DNA from 2 places in the Massilia sp. Se16.2.3 genome. Region 2 is predicted to be linked to the other one. Evidence: riboswitches for the same ligand, from Rfam matches in the RefSeq annotation. Region 2 holds a riboswitch; the other holds the start of a gene.
What was found. Region 2 has a riboswitch for cobalamin ahead of G4G31_RS25450 (TonB-dependent receptor). Riboswitches for the same ligand answer to the same signal wherever they lie in the genome.

Region 1 (9,697 bases), 840 kb from region 2:
GGCGAGACCTATGCGCTCGACGCCGACACCTTGCTCTGCCACGCCAGCTTCGATGCCGCCCTGCGCGCCGCCGGGGCAGCCCTGGCCGCCACCGATGCGGTGATTGCCGGCGACATCGCGAACGCCTTCTGCGCGACCCGTCCACCCGGCCACCACGCCACCCCGAGCGAGCCGATGGGTTTCTGCCTGTTCAACAACGTCGCCATCGCCGCGCGCCACGCCCTCGAAGCGCACGGCCTGGAACGCATCGCCATCGTCGACTTCGACGTTCATCACGGCAACGGCACCGCCGACGCCTTCCGCGACGACCCGCGCGTGCTGATGGCCAGCTTCTTCCAGCATCCCTTCTATCCGTATTCGGCGCCCGAGCCGTTGACAGGCACCCGCGTCAACGTGCCGGTGCAAACCGGCAGCGGCGGCGACGTCGTGCGCCGGTGGTGCGCGAATACTGGCTGCCGGCGCTGCGGGCGCACCGGCCGCAGATGGTCTTCGTCTCGGCCGGCTTCGACGCCCATCGCGACGACGACATGGGCGGCATGGCGCTGGTCGAAGCCGACTATGCCCGGATGACGCGCGAGATCATGGCGGTGGCGCGCGAACACGCGGGCGGGCGCATCGTCAGCTGCCCGGAAGGGGGCTACGACCTGTCGGCGCTGGGGCGCAGCGTCGTCGCCCACCTCAAGGTGCTGGCCGAACTCGACTAGCCCCGTCCGGCGGCGCGGGCGCCCGGCCAATTGTTACCTTCGGGTCCCGGTGCCATTTAACTGACAGTAAATTTTATTTGCATAGGCGTTTTCGCCACAGAATCTTCTTCAGTCAATCGTGCGTTTGACAGCAATCTAAGCCAGGCATACAGTCGGCTCAGCCGTAAAAAACGGCTGCGCCTGCGTTTGCCGGCAGCGATGGCGACCGACAGGCGTCCACTCAAAAACAAGGAGGAGATTGTGAAGAAAGTACTGCAGATGATGGCGGCCGTCTGTTTGATGGCCGCCTCGAGCTTTGCCGCGGCCACGAACTACACACTATGGATCAATGGCCGCACCGGTGGCGGGGTGGTCGGCAACTACAACAGCTGGACCTATTGGGGTCCCGGCACCACGGCCGCCGGCGTCAACAAGAAATCGGTCAACTGGGACGGGCGCAGCAGCATTGCTTCGCAAAGCGGCAAGATCCGCGACGCGCTCGACTGCTTCTGCACCGGTAACAACTGGTGCTATGTCGTCACCCACAGCGCCGGCGACCTGATGATGGGCTACACGATGGCCAATTACGGCGGCTCGGCGCGCGTGAAGAAGAATGCGGTCGCGAACACCTCTGGCGTCTGCGGCAATACCGACGGTACGTCCCAGACCGGCTGGAACATCAAGTGGGTGCGCGCCGCGTCGGGCGCCGGCGGCGGCTCGGAGCTGTCCGATGCCGGCTCCTGGACCACGTCCGAACCGCTGGTGCAGGACCTGAAGACCACCACCGCGCGTGCCATGTACAACCACAACACCACCCGCAACGTCTGGTTCTACATGTATGCCGGCGCCAAGGGCACCGCCTACTCGGGCATCCTGCCGGGCCAGGACGACGAAGCCGTGGCCTACCATAGCACCGGCGGCGTGGCCGGCAGTTCGGGAGGCTCCTACTGCAACCCGAGCGACTGGCTGTGCAACGACCTGAGCCTGGGGACGGCGGCCAACGAAGGCGGCAGCCTGAAGTGGAGCTACCACTCGGTCAGCTTCCGCGACGATAACGAGGCCTACAACCACTATGCCAACGGCAACTGGGGCGGCATCGTCGGCGTGGTCCGCAGCGCCGTGGTGAACAGTGCCCTCTGATCGTCCGGGAGGGTGGCGCGCTGGCGCCGCTGGCTGCCGCTGGCGCTGCTGTTCGCGCTGGTGGCGGCCATCGGCTGGCTGGTGCTGCGCAAGGGCGAGCAGCCGGGGCCGGCGCCCGTCGCCGGTCCCGCTGCCGCTGCCCGGGGCCCCAGTTCTTCGGCCAGGTCGCGGCCGCGGGCGGGGGGGCGCCGCCGGCAGCCGACGAGCGCACGCGCCAGCGCCAGCTGCTGGTCGAAAACTACGAACTGGCCGACCACACCTATTGCAGCTACCGCGAGGGCAGCCAGTATCCGGCCGGCTCGCGGCCGATGTCGCAGAATCCCGACCAGGCCTATCCGAACCGGCCCGTCACCGAGATGAACCCGATGCGCGGCGACGACCGCCGCAGCAACCCGAACATCCTGCTGCAGACTTCGCAGTCGCGGGTCTACCTGGCGGCCGGGGAATCGGTCTCGTTCTCGCTGCGCGCGGTCGAGCCGGGCGGCAACGGCGTGCCGCTCGTGATCACGCGCGCGCTGGCAGCCGGCATCACGACGGCGGGCGCCCGCCCGACCGCCCAGGTGCCGCTGGCCTTTGCCGACGATGGCGGCGGCGCCGATCCGGTGGCGGGCGACGGTGCTTTTGCCGCCGTGCTGACGCCATCCCAGACGGGCCTGGCGGGCTTTCACGGCACCATCCGCACCGAGGTGCGCTACACGGCCGGCGGCAAGAACGGCGCGCTGATCTTCGACGTGATCCATTCGCCCTCGGTGCCCGCCACGGGCTGGCCCGCCGCGCGAGGCGATCGAGGACGGTTCGCTGGTCTTCGTGCTGCGTGCCGACGTGCGCCAGCCGGGGCGCTATGTCGTCACCGGCCGCATCGACGACGCCCGGGGGCGGCCGTTCGCGCTGGCGACCTTCAACGAGGTGCTGGGTCCGGGGCCGAACGACATCAAGCTGGTCGCCTTCGGCAAGCTGCTCCACGACGGCAAGGCCGCGCTGCCGCTGACGCTGCGCGACGTCGACGGCTACCTGCTGAAGGAAAACGCCGATCCAGACCGCGAACTGATGCCGCGCCTGGAAGGCAAGGTGCTGACCAGCCGCTCGCAAACCCTGAAGGGCATCTCGACTGCCGAATGGACGAGCGAGGAGCGCCAGCGTTACCTGACGGAGTTTGCCAAGGACCGCAAGCTGGCCGGCGAGAACCTGGCGAAGTTCGACCCGGCGCAGCCCTTGCCGGCGAGCGCCTGCGAAACGCCGGCGCGGTAGGACATGCAAGGCATCGGGGCAGGGCCTCGATGCCTTGTACGTTGCCGCTACGGGACAGCTGCGGCGCGGCGGTCGTTGACGGCGCCGGTAGACAGTGCCGACCGGCTCGATATGAGGCTCGCCAGCGTGGTAAATCAACTTCGCCGCCTACACCCGCCACGCCCCGCTGTTCGGTATCCTTCCCCCCACGCCCGGACGCGCGCCGGTTGACGCGCCGTCGTCCCTGTAATGTGATGGCGGCAGCGGTCGGCCAACCGAGGAACCCACCGTCACCACAACAATGGAGGAAGACATGGGACGTCCCGCGCGCATTGCCTTAGTCCTCTGCCTGCCCGGCATGCTTGCCGCCGGCCTGGCTGACGCCACCAACTACACGCTCTGGATCCATGGCCGCAACGGCGGCGGCGCGATCGGCAACTACAACGATTTCGCCTACTTCGGCCCGGCCGCTACGGCTGCCGGCGTCAACAAGAAGGCCGTGAACTGGGATGGCAAGAGCGGCGTGGCCTCGCAAAGCGGCACCATCCGCTCGGCGCTCGACTGCTTCTGCACGGGGAACAACTGGTGCTATGTCGCCGTGCACAGCGCCGGCGACATGCTGATGGGCTACACGCTGGCCAACTATGGCGGCTCGCAGCGTCCGGTCACGAATGCCCAGCCGAACACGGCCGGTGTGTGCGGCGCGGGCGGCGGCACGCAGACCGGCTGGAACATCAAATGGGTGCGGGTCGCGGCGGGTTCCGCCGGCGGCAGCGAGCTGGCCGACATCGGCGCCTGGGCGGTGAGCGACGAGATCGCCCGGCAGCACAAGGTGACCACCGCGCGCGCGCTCTACAACCACAACGACACGCGCAATGTCTGGTTCTACATGTATGCCGGCGCGCCGGGGGCACGCTGTATTCGTTCGCGCTGCCCGGCCAGGACGACGAAGTGGTGGCCTACCACAGCGCCGGCGCGGCTTCCGGGGCGGCGGCAGTTCGCTGTGCAACCCGGGCGACTGGTTCTGCAACGACCTGACGCTTGGGTCGGGCCCGAACCAGGGTGGGCGCGCCAAGTGGGCCTTTCACTCGGTGGAGTTTCGCGACGACGGCGAAGACTACGGGCACTACACGGGGCGGACCTGGGGCGGGGTGACGAGCCTGGTGCGGCGCGACATGGAAGCGCTGGCGCGCTAGGGCGGAGAGGGACGGCTGGCGAGGCTGCCGCGCGCTGGAGCGTTCCAGCGCGCGGCCGACCGCGCCTGCTCAGCCCTCGATCTGGCGCGGCGCGCGTTTGGCCGCGCCGCCGGGCCGCTTGCCGACCACGTAGACGACGTACATCGGCTGCATCTGCTCGATGTCCGGCTGCGCCAGCGCGACATCCTCCGCCATGCCCGGTGCCATGCCTGCACCCGCCGACGGGGCGGCGCGCTGGGACGGTCCGCTCAGGCAGGCTGCCAGGCACAGCGCACCGAAAGCCCCAAAGATCCATACTTCGACGTTGCGCGCGATTCCCATGACGATCTCTCCTCGAACCGGCCACAGCGGCCGTCTCGTCATCGTGCGCGCCGGCCTTCCCTGGGTATTGTCCTGGATCAAGCCAAATTTGTTACGTGTGGAAACATAACGACAGCGCGGCGGGACGCGTAGCGGGCGGCAGCGTAAAATACCGCCTCGTTCGCAGAATTTGAAAGCACAGCATGTCGATACAATGGTTCCCGGGCCACATGAACTCCGCCAAGAAGCAGGCGGAGGAGCAGATGGAGTTCATCGATCTCGTGATCGAGGTGCTCGATGCACGCCTGCCCGAGGCGAGCTGCAACCCGCTGGTCGACCGCATGCGCAAGTTCCGCCAGCGTCCGGTACTCAAGATCCTCAACAAGATCGACCTGGCCGACCCGGTCGCCACCGCCGCCTGGAAAGCCTTCTACGATGCCCAGCCGGGCGTGACGGCCTATCCGATGACGACCAAGCGCCCGGCCGACGTCGCGCGCATCCCGGAGCTGGCCCGTTCGCTGGCGCCGCACCGGGGCGTGCCGACCAAGCCGCTGCGCATCATGATCATGGGCATCCCCAACGTCGGCAAGTCGACCCTGATGAACGCGCTGCTGAAAAAGCGCGTGGCCAAAGTCGGCGACGAACCGGCGGTCACCAAGACCCAGCAGAAGCTCTACCTCGACCAGTTCACCGTGCTGGTCGATACCCCGGGCCTGATGTGGCCGAAGATCGACATGCCGAGCGACGGCCTGATGCTGGCCGCCAGCCATGCCATCGGCACGAATGCCCTGATCGAGGAAGAGGTCGCCTTTTTCCTGGGCGACGTGCTGCTTGAACGCTATCCGCAGCTGCTCACGGCGCGCTACGGCTTCAAGACGGAAGGCCTGGACGGCATCGGCGTGGTCGAGCAGGTGGCGGCGCGCCGCGGTTTCCGTGTGCGCGGCGGCGAGTTCGACGTCGAAAAAGCGGCCCACGTGCTGCTGCACGACTACCGCAGCGGGGCCATCGGCCGCATCAGCCTGGAAACCCCGGACTCCCGCGCCGCGCGCCTGGAGGCGCACCGCATCGAGAAGGAAGAAAAAGCGCGCATCGCCGCCGAGAAGGCTGCCTTGAAGGCCGAAGAGGCCGCCCGCGGCAAGCGCGGCACCTGAGGGGGTGTAGGGTGGGCACTTGTGCCCACGCTGTCTCACCGTTTGCTCAGGACCTAGGGTGGAGTCCCGACTCCACGCGGTTTCCCCGCTGAACAGAGAAACGGTATCGTGCCTCCGACAAGACGCGGCCCACGTGGCAACCGGCGCGCCACCATCCGACCCGAAACCCTTGCCAGGTATATAATCACGCCGTTCTGGTGCCCGCGTGCGCGATCTGCGCGCGCAGTTAAACGGGAAACACGATGCCACCGCGCCCCCGGCGCATGGCCAGGTGTGCTGCCCCCGCAACGGTAATCAAGCGTCGCCCCGGCGACAGACTTCCTCGAACACCACTGTGCCGCGCACAGGAAGGTGAGGCGGTCCGACTTGCAAGCCCGGATACCGGCCAGACAGGTGGACGCGCCCGGCGTGTCTCGTGGTGCCGCCCTGTGCGTCGCGAGGCTTACCGGGCGACGTTCGTGGAGTCCGGCCTGCGGGGACGCAAGCCGGGCGCACCCTTATCGAAGAACCAAGATCATGACTGCTGTTGTTTCGAACAGCGCGCCGGCCAGAACGCCGATCGCGCTGGCCTGCGCCGTTTCCCTTTCCCTGTTTGCCGGCGCCGCCCTGGCCGCCGCCGACGTCCCGGACGCTGCCGCCGAATCCGTCTCCACCGTGCATGTCACCGGTGCCCGCTTCGCCAGCGATCCGGCCCTGACGCCGATCGGCGCCACCGTCATCACGGCCGACGAGATCCGCAATGCCGGCGTCACCGACGTGAATGCCGCCATCCGCAAGATTGGCGGCGTATACGGCCGTCAGAGCTTCGACGGTTCGCCCGACTTCGCGCTCGACCTGCGCGGCTTCGGCACCAACAGCAGCCAGAACATGGTGGTCATGGTCGACGGCGTGCGCATGAACGAGAACGAACTGACTGGCGCCGTGCTGTCGACGATTCCCGTCGATACCGTCGAGCGCATCGAGATCATGCGCGGCGGCAGCAGCGTGCTGTACGGCGAAGGCGCGACCGGCGGCGTCATCAACATCATTACCAAACGCGGCGCCGATGGCGGCTACCACGGCTCGCTCGCCCTCGAGGCCGGCCAGCGCCACAGTTTCGATACGCGCGCCTCGGTGCGCCACGGCGCCGGCCCGCTGTCCTTCGACCTGGCCGCCGCGCGCCGGGCAGCCATAACGACCGCGCCAACAACCAGTTCCTGCAAAAGACCGTCAGCGGCGGCGTCCAGTGGGCGCAGGATGGCACGCGCCTGGGGCTGCGCGCCGAAAGCGCGCGCCAGGATGCGCGTTTCCCGGTGCGCTCACCCTCCCGGAGTTCGAGCAGGACCCGACCCAGACCCATACGCCGCACGACTTCGGCGACCTCGCAACCGACCGGGTCACCGCCTTTGCCGAGCAGCGCATCGGCAGCGTGGAACTGGCGGCCGAGCTGTCGCATCGCGAGCGCGAAGTCAATTCGCGCTACGAGTACCAGACCGCGTCCGGTCCCACGGTGCTGGAGTCGACCGGCTACACCCGCCAGACCCAGTTCTCGCCGCGCCTGCGCCAGATCGCCCGCTCCGGCACCCTGCTCAACGAAGTCGTCGCCGGCATCGACCTGACCCGCTGGGAGCGCGGCGCCGCCGGCGTGGGCGCAATCAGCATCCGGGATGCGCGCGCCGTCTACCTGCGCGACGAGCTACGCCTCGAGGGTGCGCTGAAGGCGCGCCTGGCGCTGGGCGCGCGCCACGAGAAGTTCGAGAAGGAGGACACGCGTGGCTATGAAGCCGGCAACCCGTTCTCGGGCGCGCCGAACGGCACCCAGTCGCAGAATGCCTGGACCCTGGAAGGCAGCATCGATCCGATCGCGGGTGTGACCCTGCACGCGAAAGCGGGGCAGAGCTACCGCGTGCCGAACGCCGACGAAAACGCTTACCGCTCGAGCGACGGCCTGCTGGACGTGCAAACTTCGCGCGACCTGGAAATCGGCATCAGCGCCGGCAGCACGGCACGTGGCGTCTCCGCACGCGTGTTCCGCCACCGCCTGCGCAACGAGATCTTCTTCGATCCGACCCTCGCCGGCGGCTGGGGCGCGAACACCAACCTCGACCCGACCCGGCGCCGGGGCGTCGAAGTGGACGGCCACGCGGATCTGGGCGCGGACCTGCGCCTGACCGGCCACTGGCAGCACGTCCAGGCAGAGTTCACCGAGGGCCCGAACGCTGGCCGCGGCATGGTGCTGGTGCCGAAGAACGTGCTGACCGCGCGCCTGGCCTGGCTGCCGGCCGGCGGCCACAGCGCCGACATCGGCGCCCAGTACGTCTCGACCCAGCGCTACGGCAACGACTTCAGCAACGATTGCGGCGCGCGCATTCCGTCCTATACGACGTTTGATGCCCGCTACGCCTACCGCGTCGGCCCATGGGAATTCGCACTCGCCGGCCAGAACCTGGCGGACCGCGACTACTTCAGCCAGGCCTATGGCTGCCGCAGCGGCATCTATCCGGGCAATGGCCGCCTGCTGAAGCTGTCGGCACGCTACGACTTCTGATGTCGTGAGCACCGCCATCGCCAACCCGTCGCCTGCGCGCCGGCACGCCGCCACGCTGGCGCTGCTGGCCGCATGCGCGCTGGCGGCGCTGGCGGGCGCGGGACTGGCAGGCTCGGTGGCCGTGCCGCTGGCTGATTTTCCATCCGCCCTGGCCAGCCTGGTGCGGGGCGAGCCAGGCGGCATGGCGGCGACCCTGCTCGACCTGCGCACGGGCCGCGCCAGCGGGCTTTCGTGACCGGCGCGGCGCTGGCGCTGGCCGGCGTGATGATGCAGGCGCTGGTCAGGAATCCCCTGGCCGACCCCTACGTGCTGGGCGTGTCGGCCGGCGCCGCCGTTGGCGCCCTGGCCGCGCTGCTGTTCGGCGCCGCGCTGTGGGCGGTCGACCTGGGCGCGCTGGCCGGCGCGGTGGCGGTCTCGCTGCTGCTGTACCTGCTGGCGCGGCGCGACCTGGCCGGTGGGCGCGGGGGCGTGCGCACGGGCGAGTCCAGCACCTTGCTGCTCACCGGCGTGCTGCTGGCCTCGGCGTGCATGGCCCTGGTCACCCTGATGCTGTCGGTCGCGCCCGAGTCGCGCCTGCGCGGCATGGTGTTCTGGATGATCGGCGACCTGGCCGGCACCTCGTGGCGGGCGCTGCCCTGGATCGTACTGGGCGGCGCGCTGCTGCTGGCGCTGCGCCGTGCCCGCGACCTGAATGTCATGGCCCTGCATGCCGATGCCGCCGTCACGCTCGGTGTCGATGTGACCGCCCAGCGCCGCTTTCTCTTCATCTGTTCCGGCCTGCTGACGGCCTGCGCCGTCACCACCGGGGGCAGCATCGGCTTCGTCGGCCTGGTGGTGCCGCACGCCTGCCGCCATGCCTTCGGACCCGACCACCGCATGCTGCTGCCGGCGGCAAGCCTGGCTGGCGGCGGCTTCCGGTGCTGGCCGATACGCTGGCGCGCACCGTGCTGGCACCGCAGCAGCTGCCGGTCGGCGTGCTCACCTCGCTGATCGGCGTACCGGTCTTCCTGTTCCAGTTGCATCAACTTCACCTGCGCCGCCCATGATCGAGACCCGCAACCTCCTCCTGCGCGCCGACGGCCGCGTCCTGCTCGAGCGCCTGGACTGGCGCGTCGATCCCGGCCAGAGCTGGTGCGTGATCGGCCCCAACGGCGCCGGCAAGAGCACCTTGCTGCGCACGCTCGCCGGCCTGCGCACGCCCGACGCTGGCCAGGTGGTGCTGGCCGGCCGGCCACTGCCCGACTGGCCGCTGACGGCGCTGGCGCGCGAGCGTGCCTACCTGGCGCAGTCGCGCGGCGACGCTTTTGCCTACCGCGTCATCGAGACGGTCCTGATGGCGCGCCACCCCTATCACGCCGACCGCTACTGGGAAGGCAGCGACGACCATGCCGCCGCCGAGCGCGCACTGCGTACCCTCGACGTGCTGCACCTGGCCCAGCGCGACGTGCGCACGCTGTCGGGCGGCGAGCGCCA
Region 2 (9,697 bases):
ACCTCACCGGCGCCTTCCACGAAGATGGCTTCGCCGATACCTGCGACGGTTTCGGTGGCGGCCTGACGCGCGAGCGCGTGCTCGAGATCATGAAGGATTCGCGGGTCGGCGCCTACGGTGCGATCGGCATCGCCTGCATGCTCGGGCTGAAATGCACGGCGCTGGCGATGCTGCCGCCCGCCGGCGCCATCGCCGCGCTGCTGCTGGCGCACCCGATCTCGCGCCTGGCCGCAACGAGCCTGATCTGGCGCATGACCTACGCCCGCGGCGAAGGCAAGTCCAAGCCGCTCGCGCAGGAAATAAGCGGCGGCGAATTCGGCATCGCCTCGGCGACCGCGCTGCTTCCCGCCGCCGCGATGGTGGCGTACGGCGTGTTCACGCCCTGGGCGATCGGCGGCGCCCTCGTCGCCGCAGCCTGCGCCGCCTTCTGGCTGGCACGTATCTTCCAGGCGCGCATTGGAGGCTATACGGGTGACTGCCTCGGGGCCGTACAGCAGCTGGCCGAGGTGGCCGTGTACCTGGCGGTGCTCGCGAGCTTCAAGCACGGCGCACTGGCTTAGTATGCGGCTGTTCCTGGTACGCCATCCACGGCCGGATATGCTCCCCGGCCTGTGCTACGGCAGCAGCGATGTGGAGGCAGACGAAGCGCAGGCCATGCAGGTTCACGCTGCACTGCGCGCCCAAGGCCTGCCCGGCAGCATGCCTGTATATGCCAGCCCGCTGCGCCGCTGCGCCGAGCTGGCGCGCCGACTGGGCCCGGCGCCCGTGTTCGATGCACGCCTGTCCGAGATGGACTTCGGCAGCTGGGAGATGCGCAGCTGGGACGCAATTCCTCGCGCCGAAGTCGACGCCTGGGCCGCCGACCTGCTGCGCTACCGTCCCGGCGGCGGCGAAAGCGTGCTGCAGGTGGCAGAGCGGGTGGCGGCATTCCGGCGCGACCTGCGTGCGCGCGGCCACGCGCAAGCGCTGGTGCTCTGCCACGCCGGCACCATTCGCCTGTTGTCCGCCCTGCAGGGCGGCCAGTCACTCGAGATGGCCGCGCTGCAGGCGGCGAGTACCCCACACCAGGTCGGTTATGGCGAAGTCATCTTGCTGAAAGACTGACAACGCCGGGACGACACCGTATAATCGTCCTGTTTTGGTGCTCGCGCCTGTGTCCACAGGTGCAGTTAAACGGGAAACACGAAGCCTGCTTTGCAAGCCAACGTGTGCTGCCCCCGCAACGGTAAGCAAGTGCCGCGTTCACGCGGCAAACCGTCTACCCAGACCACTGTGCGTTTGCATGGGAAGGTCGGACGGCCCCACTTGCCAGCCCGGATACCGGCCAAAAGGTGGAGGCGCGCGTGCGCGCTTCTGTTCAATCTGGCCTACGGGGACGTGGGCTGGTTGTCCAACCCATACTTCGTCATGCACTTTCACCGTACCCGGCAAGCGGCCGCCTCGTCGCTTGTCTTCGCCATGCTTGCGCCTTTCGCGCAGGCCTCCGCCCACCCTTCCGCCGATGCCGTAACGGACGCCGTAACGGACGCCGTATCGGACGCCACCATCGATACCGTCGTCGTCACCGCGACACGCACGCCGCAACGCGCGGCCGACGTCATCGCCCAGACGACCGTCATCGAGGCTGAGGAAATCGCGCGCCTTGGGGCTGGCTCGGTCGCCGATGTGCTGCAGCGCCAGCCCGGCATCGAAATCACCCGCAACGGCAGTGCCGGCGCCAGCACCAGCGTCTACCTGCGCGGGGCCAACAGCAACCAGGTCGTCGTCCTGCTCGACGGCGTGCGCATCGGCTCGTCCACCAGCGGCGTCGCCAGCTGGAATGCGATTCCGCTGGAAGCGATCGAGCGCATCGAAGTCGTCTACGGGCCGCTGAGCACCCTGTACGGTGCCGATGCGATCGGCGGCGTCATCCAGATCTTCACGCGCAAGGGGTGAAGCCGGCCTGGCGGCCACCGCCGCGCTCGGCGCCGGCAGCGATGCCACACGCCAGGCCAGCGCCAGCATTGCCGGCGCCAGTGGTGGCGAGCATGCCGTCAGCTACGCGCTCGGGGCCGGCCACGAAGAATCCGAAGGCTTCTCCGCCACCAAACCGGGTGCCTTTGGCTACAACCCGGACGACGACGGCTACCGCCGCAGCAGCGTGCATGGCCGCGTAGGGGTCCTGCTCGCGCCTGGCCACGAAGCCGGCGTCCAGTTCCTGCACAGCCGCCTGCGCGCCCAGTACGACAGCGGTGCCGGCAGCTTCGACACGAACAATCGCCAGGACCTGAACAGCGCCTCGCTCCACATGAGCAACCGCTTCCTGCCGAACTGGCAGAGCACCGTGCAGCTGGCGCGCTCCGAGGACAAGCTGGGCAGCTTTGCCAACGCGACGGCCAGCGGCACCAGCCAGATCGACACCCGCCAGGACGAACTGACCTGGCAAAACACGATCACGCTCGGCACCGACCGCCTGCAGCTGCTGGCCGCCCATCGCAAGGAAGCGGTGGAAGCGAGCGCCACCCGCGCCTTGGGGCGCGAACGCATCACGAATTCCTATGCCGCGGCCTATGCGCTGCGCCGCGCGCGCCACCTGTTCGATGTCAGCGCGCGCCAGGACCGCTCGGACTACGGTGCCAGGAACACGGGTGCCGCCGGTTACGGCTACGACTTCGGCGGTGGATTGCGCGCCAGCGCCAGCGTCGGTACCAGTTTCCGCGCCCCGACCTTCAATGAGCTGTACTACCCGGGCTATGGGGTCGAATCGAACCAGCCGGAACGCGGCCGCAACGCCGAACTGGGCCTGCGCTACGACAGCTCCCTTGTCCAGTTGGACGCCACCTGGTTCCGTAACCGCCTGACCGACATGATCGTGACCGCTACGCCCTGCCCTGACCAGAGGGACGGCCGCACCGGGAGCTGCGCCTACAACGTGGCGTCGGCCACGCTCGAAGGCGTCACGCTGGCGGGCGGCACCCGCATCGGCGCGCTGAACCTGCGTGCTAGTCTCGACTGGCAGGATCCGCAGGATGAGGGCACCGGCAAGCGCCTGGCGCGCCGCGCCGGCAAGCATGCCAACTTCAGCGCCGCGTATCGCGCCGGCAGCCTGGACCTTGGTGCCGAATGGGTGCTGTCCGGCGAGCGCTTCGACGACGCGGCCAACCTGCGCCGTCTCGGCGGCTATGGCCTGCTCAACCTGTACGCGACCTGGCGCATCAATGCCGACTTCTCGCTGCTGGCACGCGTCAACAACGCCGCCGACAAGTCATACGAGCTGGCGCGCAACTATGGCAGCGGTGGCCGCAGCTGGTTCGCCGGCCTGCGCTACGGTATCCGTTAAGGTTGGCGCCTGTGAGCACGCCCCTCAGCCTGCCGCCGCAACGACGCGCCTTTCTAGTCACCGGTTCGCTGCTGCTGGTCGCCCTTGCCGCCCTGCTGTATGCGGGCATGACCGGTTCCATCGCGGTGGCGGTGGCCGAGGTACCGGCGGCGCTGGGCCAGCTGTTCGAGGGCCGGCCGCAGTCGCTGGCCGCCTCGCTGCTCGAGCTGCGTGCCGGGCGCGCACTGGTTGCCTTTGCCACCGGCAGTGCGCTGGTTCCGGCCGGGGTGCTGATGCAGGCCTTGCTGCGCAATCCCCTGGCCGACCCCTACATCCTCGGCATCTCGGCGGGCGCCTCCGTGGGCGCGCTGGCCGCGATGCTGTTGATGTGCGCGATGGCGACGGTGGAGATGGCGGCGGTCGGCGGCGCCATCGCCGTGTCGATGCTGCTGTATGCGCTGGCGCGGCACGACCTGCGCGGCGGCGCCGGCGCGGCTGGCGGCACGTCGACGCTGCTGCTCACGGGCGTCATCATTTCCTCGCTGTGCGTGGCCCTGATCACGCTGATGCTGTCGATTGCGCCCGAAAGCCGGCTGCGCAGCATGGTGTTCTGGATGATCGGCGACGTCGCCGGCGCACCAGTGCGCGCGCTGCCCTGGATCGTGCTGGCGGGCGCGCTGCTGTTCGCCCTGCGCAATGCGCGCGGCATGAACGTGATGGCCCTGCATGCGGAAAGCGCGGTGACGCTGGGCGTGCAGGTCGGCAGCCTGCGGCGCTCGCTCTTTCTCGTTTCCGGGATCCTGACCGCCAGCGCCGTCACCAGCGCCGGATCGATCGGCTTCGTCGGCCTGATCGTGCCGCACGCCTGCCGCTTCGCCTTCGGTCCCGATCACCGGGTGCTGGTTCCCGCTGCCGCGCTTGCCGGCGGCAGTTTCCTGGTCCTGTGCGACACGCTCGCACGCACCGTCGTCGCGCCCCAGCAGCTGCCGGTCGGCGCCGTCACCGCCATCATCGGCGCCCCCATCTTTCTCTACCAATTGCATCGCCTGCGCCGCGGCTAGCGCCGGCACAGACACCCAACGGAGCCCCAGCATGAACGACATGACACCCGAACAGACGGCCGCCCTGAACGAACGCCACCGCGTGCGCATGGAGCGCAAGAAGGCCATCATCGACGCGCGCATCGCCGCGGCCGACAAGGAGATCGGCCTCATCATCGTCAACACCGGCAACGGCAAGGGCAAGAGCTCGAGCGCCTTCGGGATGGTGGCGCGCGCGCTCGGCCATGGCATGCGCGTGGGGGTGGTCCAGTTCATCAAGGGCGCGATGTCGACCGGCGAGGAACTGTTCCTGCGCCGCTTCCCCGAGGAGGTGAGCTTCCACGCCATGGGCGAAGGCTATACCTGGGAAACCCAGAACCGCGAACGCGACATGGCCAAGGCTGCAGAGGCCTGGGCGCAGGCGAAACGCTTCCTTGCCGACCCCGCGGTCAAGCTGGTCGTGCTCGACGAATTGAACATCGCCCTGAAGTACCGCTACCTCGACCTCGATACCGTCATCGGCGACCTGCTCGAGCGCCCGCCGCTGCAGCACGTCGTCATCACCGGCCGCGGCGCGCCGCCGGAACTGGTGGCGGTGGCCGATACCGTCACCGAGATGAACGTGGTGAAGCACGCTTTCGCGGCCGGCATCGTCGCCCAGGCGGGTACCGAATGGTAAGCGGCGCGCGCATGGTGCTGGTGGCGGCCATGGCCTCAGGCCGGGGCAAGACCACGGTCACGGCCGCCCCGGCACGCAGCCTGGTACGGTCCGGCCAGCGCGTGCGCGTGTTCAAGTGCGGCCCGGATTTCATCGACCCGATGCTGCTCGAACGTGCCTGCGGCGCGCCAGTCCACACGCTCGACCTGTGGATGGTCGGCCTGGAGGAATGCCGGCGCCGCCTGGCCGAGGCCGCGCGCGAGGCCGACGCCGTGCTGGTGGAGGGTGTGATGGGCCTGTACGACGGCAACCCGTCGGCGGCGGACCTGGCGCGCGCATTCGACATGCCGGTGCTGGCCGTCATCGACGCTTCGGCGATGGCGCAAACGGCGGGCGCGGTGGCGCGCGGCCTGCGCGACTATGGCCCGGTGCAGCTGGCCGGCGTGATCGCGAACCGCATCGCCAGTAGCGGGCACGCGCAGATGGTCGCGCAATCGCTGCGCGACATTGCGCTGCTCGGCGCGCTGGGGCGCCAGCCGACGCCGCTGCCCGAACGCCATCTCGGCCTGGTGCTGCCGAACGAACTACCGCAGCTCGACGCCCTGCTCGACGAGCTGGCCGATGCGCTGCAACTGGACGCGCTGGCGTGGGAGGCGCTACCGCGGCTGCTGCCGCAGGCCGATGCACCCGAGCCGATCGCGCCCCTGCTGGCGGGCCGCACCATCGCCATCGCGCGCGACGCGGCTTTCGCCTTCCTGTATCCGGCCAACCTCGATACCTTGCGCGCGCTCGGTGCCGAACTGGTCTTCTTCTCGCCGCTGGCGGACGATGCGGTTCCCGCGGCAGCCGATGCCGTCTACCTGCCCGGCGGATATCCGGAACTGCATGCGGCCACGCTGTCGAACGCAATGCGCTGGCGTGCCTCGATCCGTGCGGCACTGGATGCCGGCATGCCGATCCTGGCCGAATGCGGCGGCATGATGGCCCTGGCCGACGAGCTGGTCGACGCCGACGGCGCGCGCTGGCCGATGGCAGGCCTGCTGGCTGGCAGCGTCCAGATGCAACAGCGCCTGGCTGGCCTGGGTGCCCAGGCGCTGGCGACCGAGGCCGGCGAGCTGCGCGGCCATACTTTTCACTATTCGCGCATGGAGACGGCGCTGGCGCCAAGCGGGCACACGCGGCGCAATCCGTCCGGCACCGAGGGCGAAGCCGTGTACCGGGTCGGCTCGCTCACCGCCTCCCTATTTCCACGGCTACTTCGCCTCGAACCCGCAGGCCGTGGCCAGCCTGTTCACGCGGGCCACGGCATGAGCTGCACCCCTGATCCTGGGCGGCGCCCGTTCCGGCAAACGCGCTGGCCGAACGCATCGCGCACGAGGCCGGGCGGCCGGTGAGCTATATCGCTACCGCACAAGCAGGTGACGGCGAGATGCGGGCCCGCGTCGCCCTGCACCGCGCGCGGCGCCCGGCCACTGGCGCACGGTCGAAGAAACGCTGGGACTGGCCGGCGCGCTGCGTACGGCCTGCGCGGACGATGGCCTGGTGATTGTCGACTGCCTGACGCTATGGCTGACCAACCTGATGCTGGCTGGCGGCGAGGCGGTGCCGGAGGTCGGCGCTTTCAAGCTGCCGCCGCGTTTCGATACCGAGCGTACCGCCTTGCTCGACGCCCTCGACGCGGGCCTGCCCGGCGAGCTGCTGCTGGTATCGAACGAGGTCGGCATGGGGATCGTGCCGATGGGGGCGCTCGCGCGCCGCTTCGCCGACGAAGCCGGCTGGCTGAACCAGGCGGTGGCCGCGCGGGCGGACCGGGTCATCCCGGTGGCTGCCGGGTTGCCACTGGTGCTCAAGGGCGCGCCATGCTGAGCGGACTGTCCCTCGCGAACCTCGCCTGGCTGCTGATGCTGGGCGTGCTCCTCGACCTGCTGCTGGGGAAGCGCGGCGCTGGCATCCGCTGGTCGGCTTCGGCAAGGTCGCGGGTCTGCTCGAGGACAGGTTAAATCGCGGCGCGTTGCGCATCGGACGCGGCGCCCGGGCTGGTCGCTGGCCGTGCTGCCGGCGACCGCGCTGGCAGGGGCCATCCTGTCCCGGCTGCCATCGGATATCAGCCTGCTCGGGCATGCGCTGCTGCTGTACTTTTGCCTGGGCCTGCGCAGCCTGCGCGAGCATACCTTGCCGATCCACGCGGCGCTGTGCGGCGGCGACTTGCCAAAAGCACGCATGCTGACCGGGCGTATCGTCAGCCGCGATACGGCGCACGAAGACGCCTCCAACCTGGCGCGCGCCGGGGCCGAGTCGCTGCTTGAAAACGGCAACGACGCCGTCTTCGGCACCCTGTTCTGGTTCCTGCTGGCCGGCGGGCCCGGTGCACTGCTATTCCGCCTGGCGAATACGCTCGACGCCATGTGGGGCTACCGCAATGAACGCTACAACCTGTTCGGCAGGATGGCTGCACGCGTGGACGATGCACTCAACTTCGTGCCGGCACGCCTGACCGCCCTCACCTATCTGCTGCTGGCGCCCGCCGGCGGCCAGCTGCGCGCCTGGCATTGCTGGCGCACCCGGGCGCCCGCATGGAGCAGTCCGAACGCCGGGCCGGTAATGGCCAGCGGCGCGGGAGCCCTCGGCATCGCGCTCGGCGGCGCCGCCCGGTATGGCGGCGTATTGGAAGATCGCCCGCCGCTGGGAATCGGTCCCGCGGCGGCACCTGCAGATATCCTGCGCGCCTGGCAGCTGGTGCTGCGCGGCGTCGTCCTGTGGCTGGCCGCATTTGCCTGCCTGGCCCTGCTGGTTTGGGGGGATGCATGCTTGAACACGGCGGCAACCTGCGCGAGGCGATGCGGCTTCACCCACGCAGCGACTGGATCGACCTCTCCACCGGTATCAATCCACGGGGATATCCGGTGGCCCCGCCTTCACCATCTGCCTGGCACCGTTTGCCGGAAGCCGATCCTGCGCTGGTGCGGGCGGCCTGCCGCTATTACGGCGCTGTCGACATGCTGCCGGTCGCGGGCACGCAGGCGGCCATTCAGGCGCTGCCGCGCCTGCGCGTGCATTCGCGCGTAACGGTGTCGGCGCCCTCGTATGCCGAGCATGCGCATCACTGGTCCCGGCACGGACACACGCTGCGCCGGTGAATTACGCGCACCTTGGCGAAGCCGTCGACAGCAGCGACGTACTTGTCGTCTGCAATCCCAACAACCCGACCGGCGAGACGGTCGCGCCGGAGCAGCTGCGCGAATGGGCGGCTCGGCTGCAGCGGCGCGGCGGCTGGCTTGTCGTCGACGAGGCCTTTGGCGACACGCAGCCGGAAGGGAGCGTCGCCGCACTGGCTTACCAGCCGGGGTTGATCGTGCTGCGCTCGATCGGCAAATTCTTCGGCCTGGCCGGGCTGCGCCTCGGTTTCGTGGCGGCCGAGCGCGCGCTGTTGGGCGAGCTGGCCGACCTGCTCGGTCCCCGGGCCGTCAGCGGCCCGGCCCAGTCGATTGCCCTGCAGGCGCTGGATGACGAGGCATGGCAGGCGACCATGCGTGCACGACTGGCGACAGCGGGCGGATTGATGCGCGAGCTGCTGCGGTCGCACGGAATCGAAGCAGCGGGCACGGACCTTTTTTACTACTGGCCGGAAGCACGGCCGGAAGCCTTCCACGCGCACCTGGCGGAGCGCGGCATCTGGTGCCGCCTGTTCCGGGACGCCGCGCGCGGTATCCGGCTCGGTCTGCCGGCGAACGAAGACGAATGGCTGCGCCTGGCGCGCGCCCTGGATGAATGGAGCTACCCATGAAGCGATGTATTTTGCTGGCCAGCCTGGCGATCAGCACTGCCGCAGCGGCGGTAACGGTGCGCGACGACGCGGGCAATGCCGTTACCCTCAACAAGCCGGCGCTGCGCGTGATCTCGATGGCGCCCCACGTGACCGAACTGCTGTTCGCGGCCGGCGGCGGCGAGCGCATCGTTGGCGCCGTCGACTACAGCGATTACCCGGAAGCGGCCAAGCGCATCCCGCGCATCGGCTCGAACCGCGAGGTCGACATCGAGCGGGTCATGGCCCTGAAACCCGACCTGATCGTGGCCTGGATGCACGGCAGCTCGGAGCGCCAGATCGACATGGTGCGTCAGCTCGGCATCCCTGTGTACCACAGCGACCCGCAGTCGCTCGAGGGCATACCTGAAGCGGTGGCGCGCCTTGGCCAGCTGATGGGGACCGAGGACAAGGCGCGTCCGGCGGCGGCCGCGCTGCGTCAGCAACTGGCGGCGCTACGGGCCCGATATGCAGGCCGTCCCACTGTGCGCGCCTTCTATCAGGTGTGGGACAAGCCACTCTATACGCTCAACGGCAGGCATATCGTCACCGACGCGCTGCGCCTGTGCGGCGGCGCGAACATCTTCGACAAGCTGCCCATCACCGCACCGGTTGTCACGGTCGAAAGCGTGCTGCAGGCCGATCCGGAAGCCATTTTCGGTACCGCCGAAAAGGACTACGGCGGCGTGAACCTGTGGCGCCAGTACCCGACCATGACGGCGGTGCGCAATGCGAACCTGTTCACCGTCGACGGCAACCTGCTCAACCGCGCGGGACCGCGCATGATAGCCGGCGCCGCCGCCATGTGCGAAAAGCTGGACCTGGCACGGCAGCACCGCAAATGAGGCGCCTCCCTGTGCAGACCCTGATGGTGCAGGGTACGACGTCGGACGCCGGCA

Region 1: linked by a shared signal. The riboswitch ahead of G4G31_RS28260 (TonB-dependent receptor plug domain-containing protein) and the one ahead of G4G31_RS25450 (TonB-dependent receptor) in region 2 are both predicted to bind cobalamin.

What each region holds. Positions count from the first base shown of each region.
Region 1 is NZ_CP050451.1:2,458,390-2,468,086, forward strand. Features, by position in the region: partial or broken gene G4G31_RS11270 (histone deacetylase family protein) at 1-704, shown strand, start outside; gene G4G31_RS11275 (hypothetical protein) at 945-1,823, shown strand; partial or broken gene G4G31_RS28255 (hypothetical protein) at 2,189-2,437, shown strand; gene G4G31_RS11285 (hypothetical protein) at 2,631-3,071, shown strand; gene G4G31_RS25790 (hypothetical protein) at 3,693-3,890, opposite strand; gene G4G31_RS25795 (hypothetical protein) at 3,926-4,246, shown strand; gene G4G31_RS11295 (hypothetical protein) at 4,316-4,567, opposite strand; gene ylqF (ribosome biogenesis GTPase YlqF) at 4,777-5,697, shown strand; cobalamin riboswitch at 5,876-6,102, shown strand; gene G4G31_RS27870 (hypothetical protein) at 6,195-6,467, opposite strand; partial or broken gene G4G31_RS28260 (TonB-dependent receptor plug domain-containing protein) at 6,454-6,654, shown strand; gene G4G31_RS25805 (TonB-dependent receptor domain-containing protein) at 6,923-8,224, shown strand; partial or broken gene G4G31_RS11310 (FecCD family ABC transporter permease) at 8,241-9,270, shown strand; gene G4G31_RS11315 (ABC transporter ATP-binding protein) at 9,267-9,697, shown strand, end outside.
Region 2 is NZ_CP050451.1:1,621,692-1,631,388, reverse strand. Features, by position in the region: gene G4G31_RS07545 (adenosylcobinamide-GDP ribazoletransferase) at 1-560, shown strand, start outside; gene G4G31_RS07540 (histidine phosphatase family protein) at 598-1,104, shown strand; cobalamin riboswitch at 1,123-1,344, shown strand; gene G4G31_RS25450 (TonB-dependent receptor) at 1,408-1,935, shown strand; gene G4G31_RS07535 (TonB-dependent receptor) at 1,892-3,319, shown strand; gene G4G31_RS07530 (iron ABC transporter permease) at 3,331-4,359, shown strand; gene cobO (cob(I)yrinic acid a,c-diamide adenosyltransferase) at 4,391-5,017, shown strand; partial or broken gene G4G31_RS07520 (cobyrinate a,c-diamide synthase) at 5,011-6,307, shown strand; partial or broken gene cobU (bifunctional adenosylcobinamide kinase/adenosylcobinamide-phosphate guanylyltransferase) at 6,317-6,862, shown strand; partial or broken gene cbiB (adenosylcobinamide-phosphate synthase CbiB) at 6,856-7,789, shown strand; partial or broken gene cobD (threonine-phosphate decarboxylase CobD) at 7,801-8,780, shown strand; gene G4G31_RS07500 (cobalamin-binding protein) at 8,777-9,643, shown strand; gene G4G31_RS07495 (cobyric acid synthase) at 9,640-9,697, shown strand, end outside.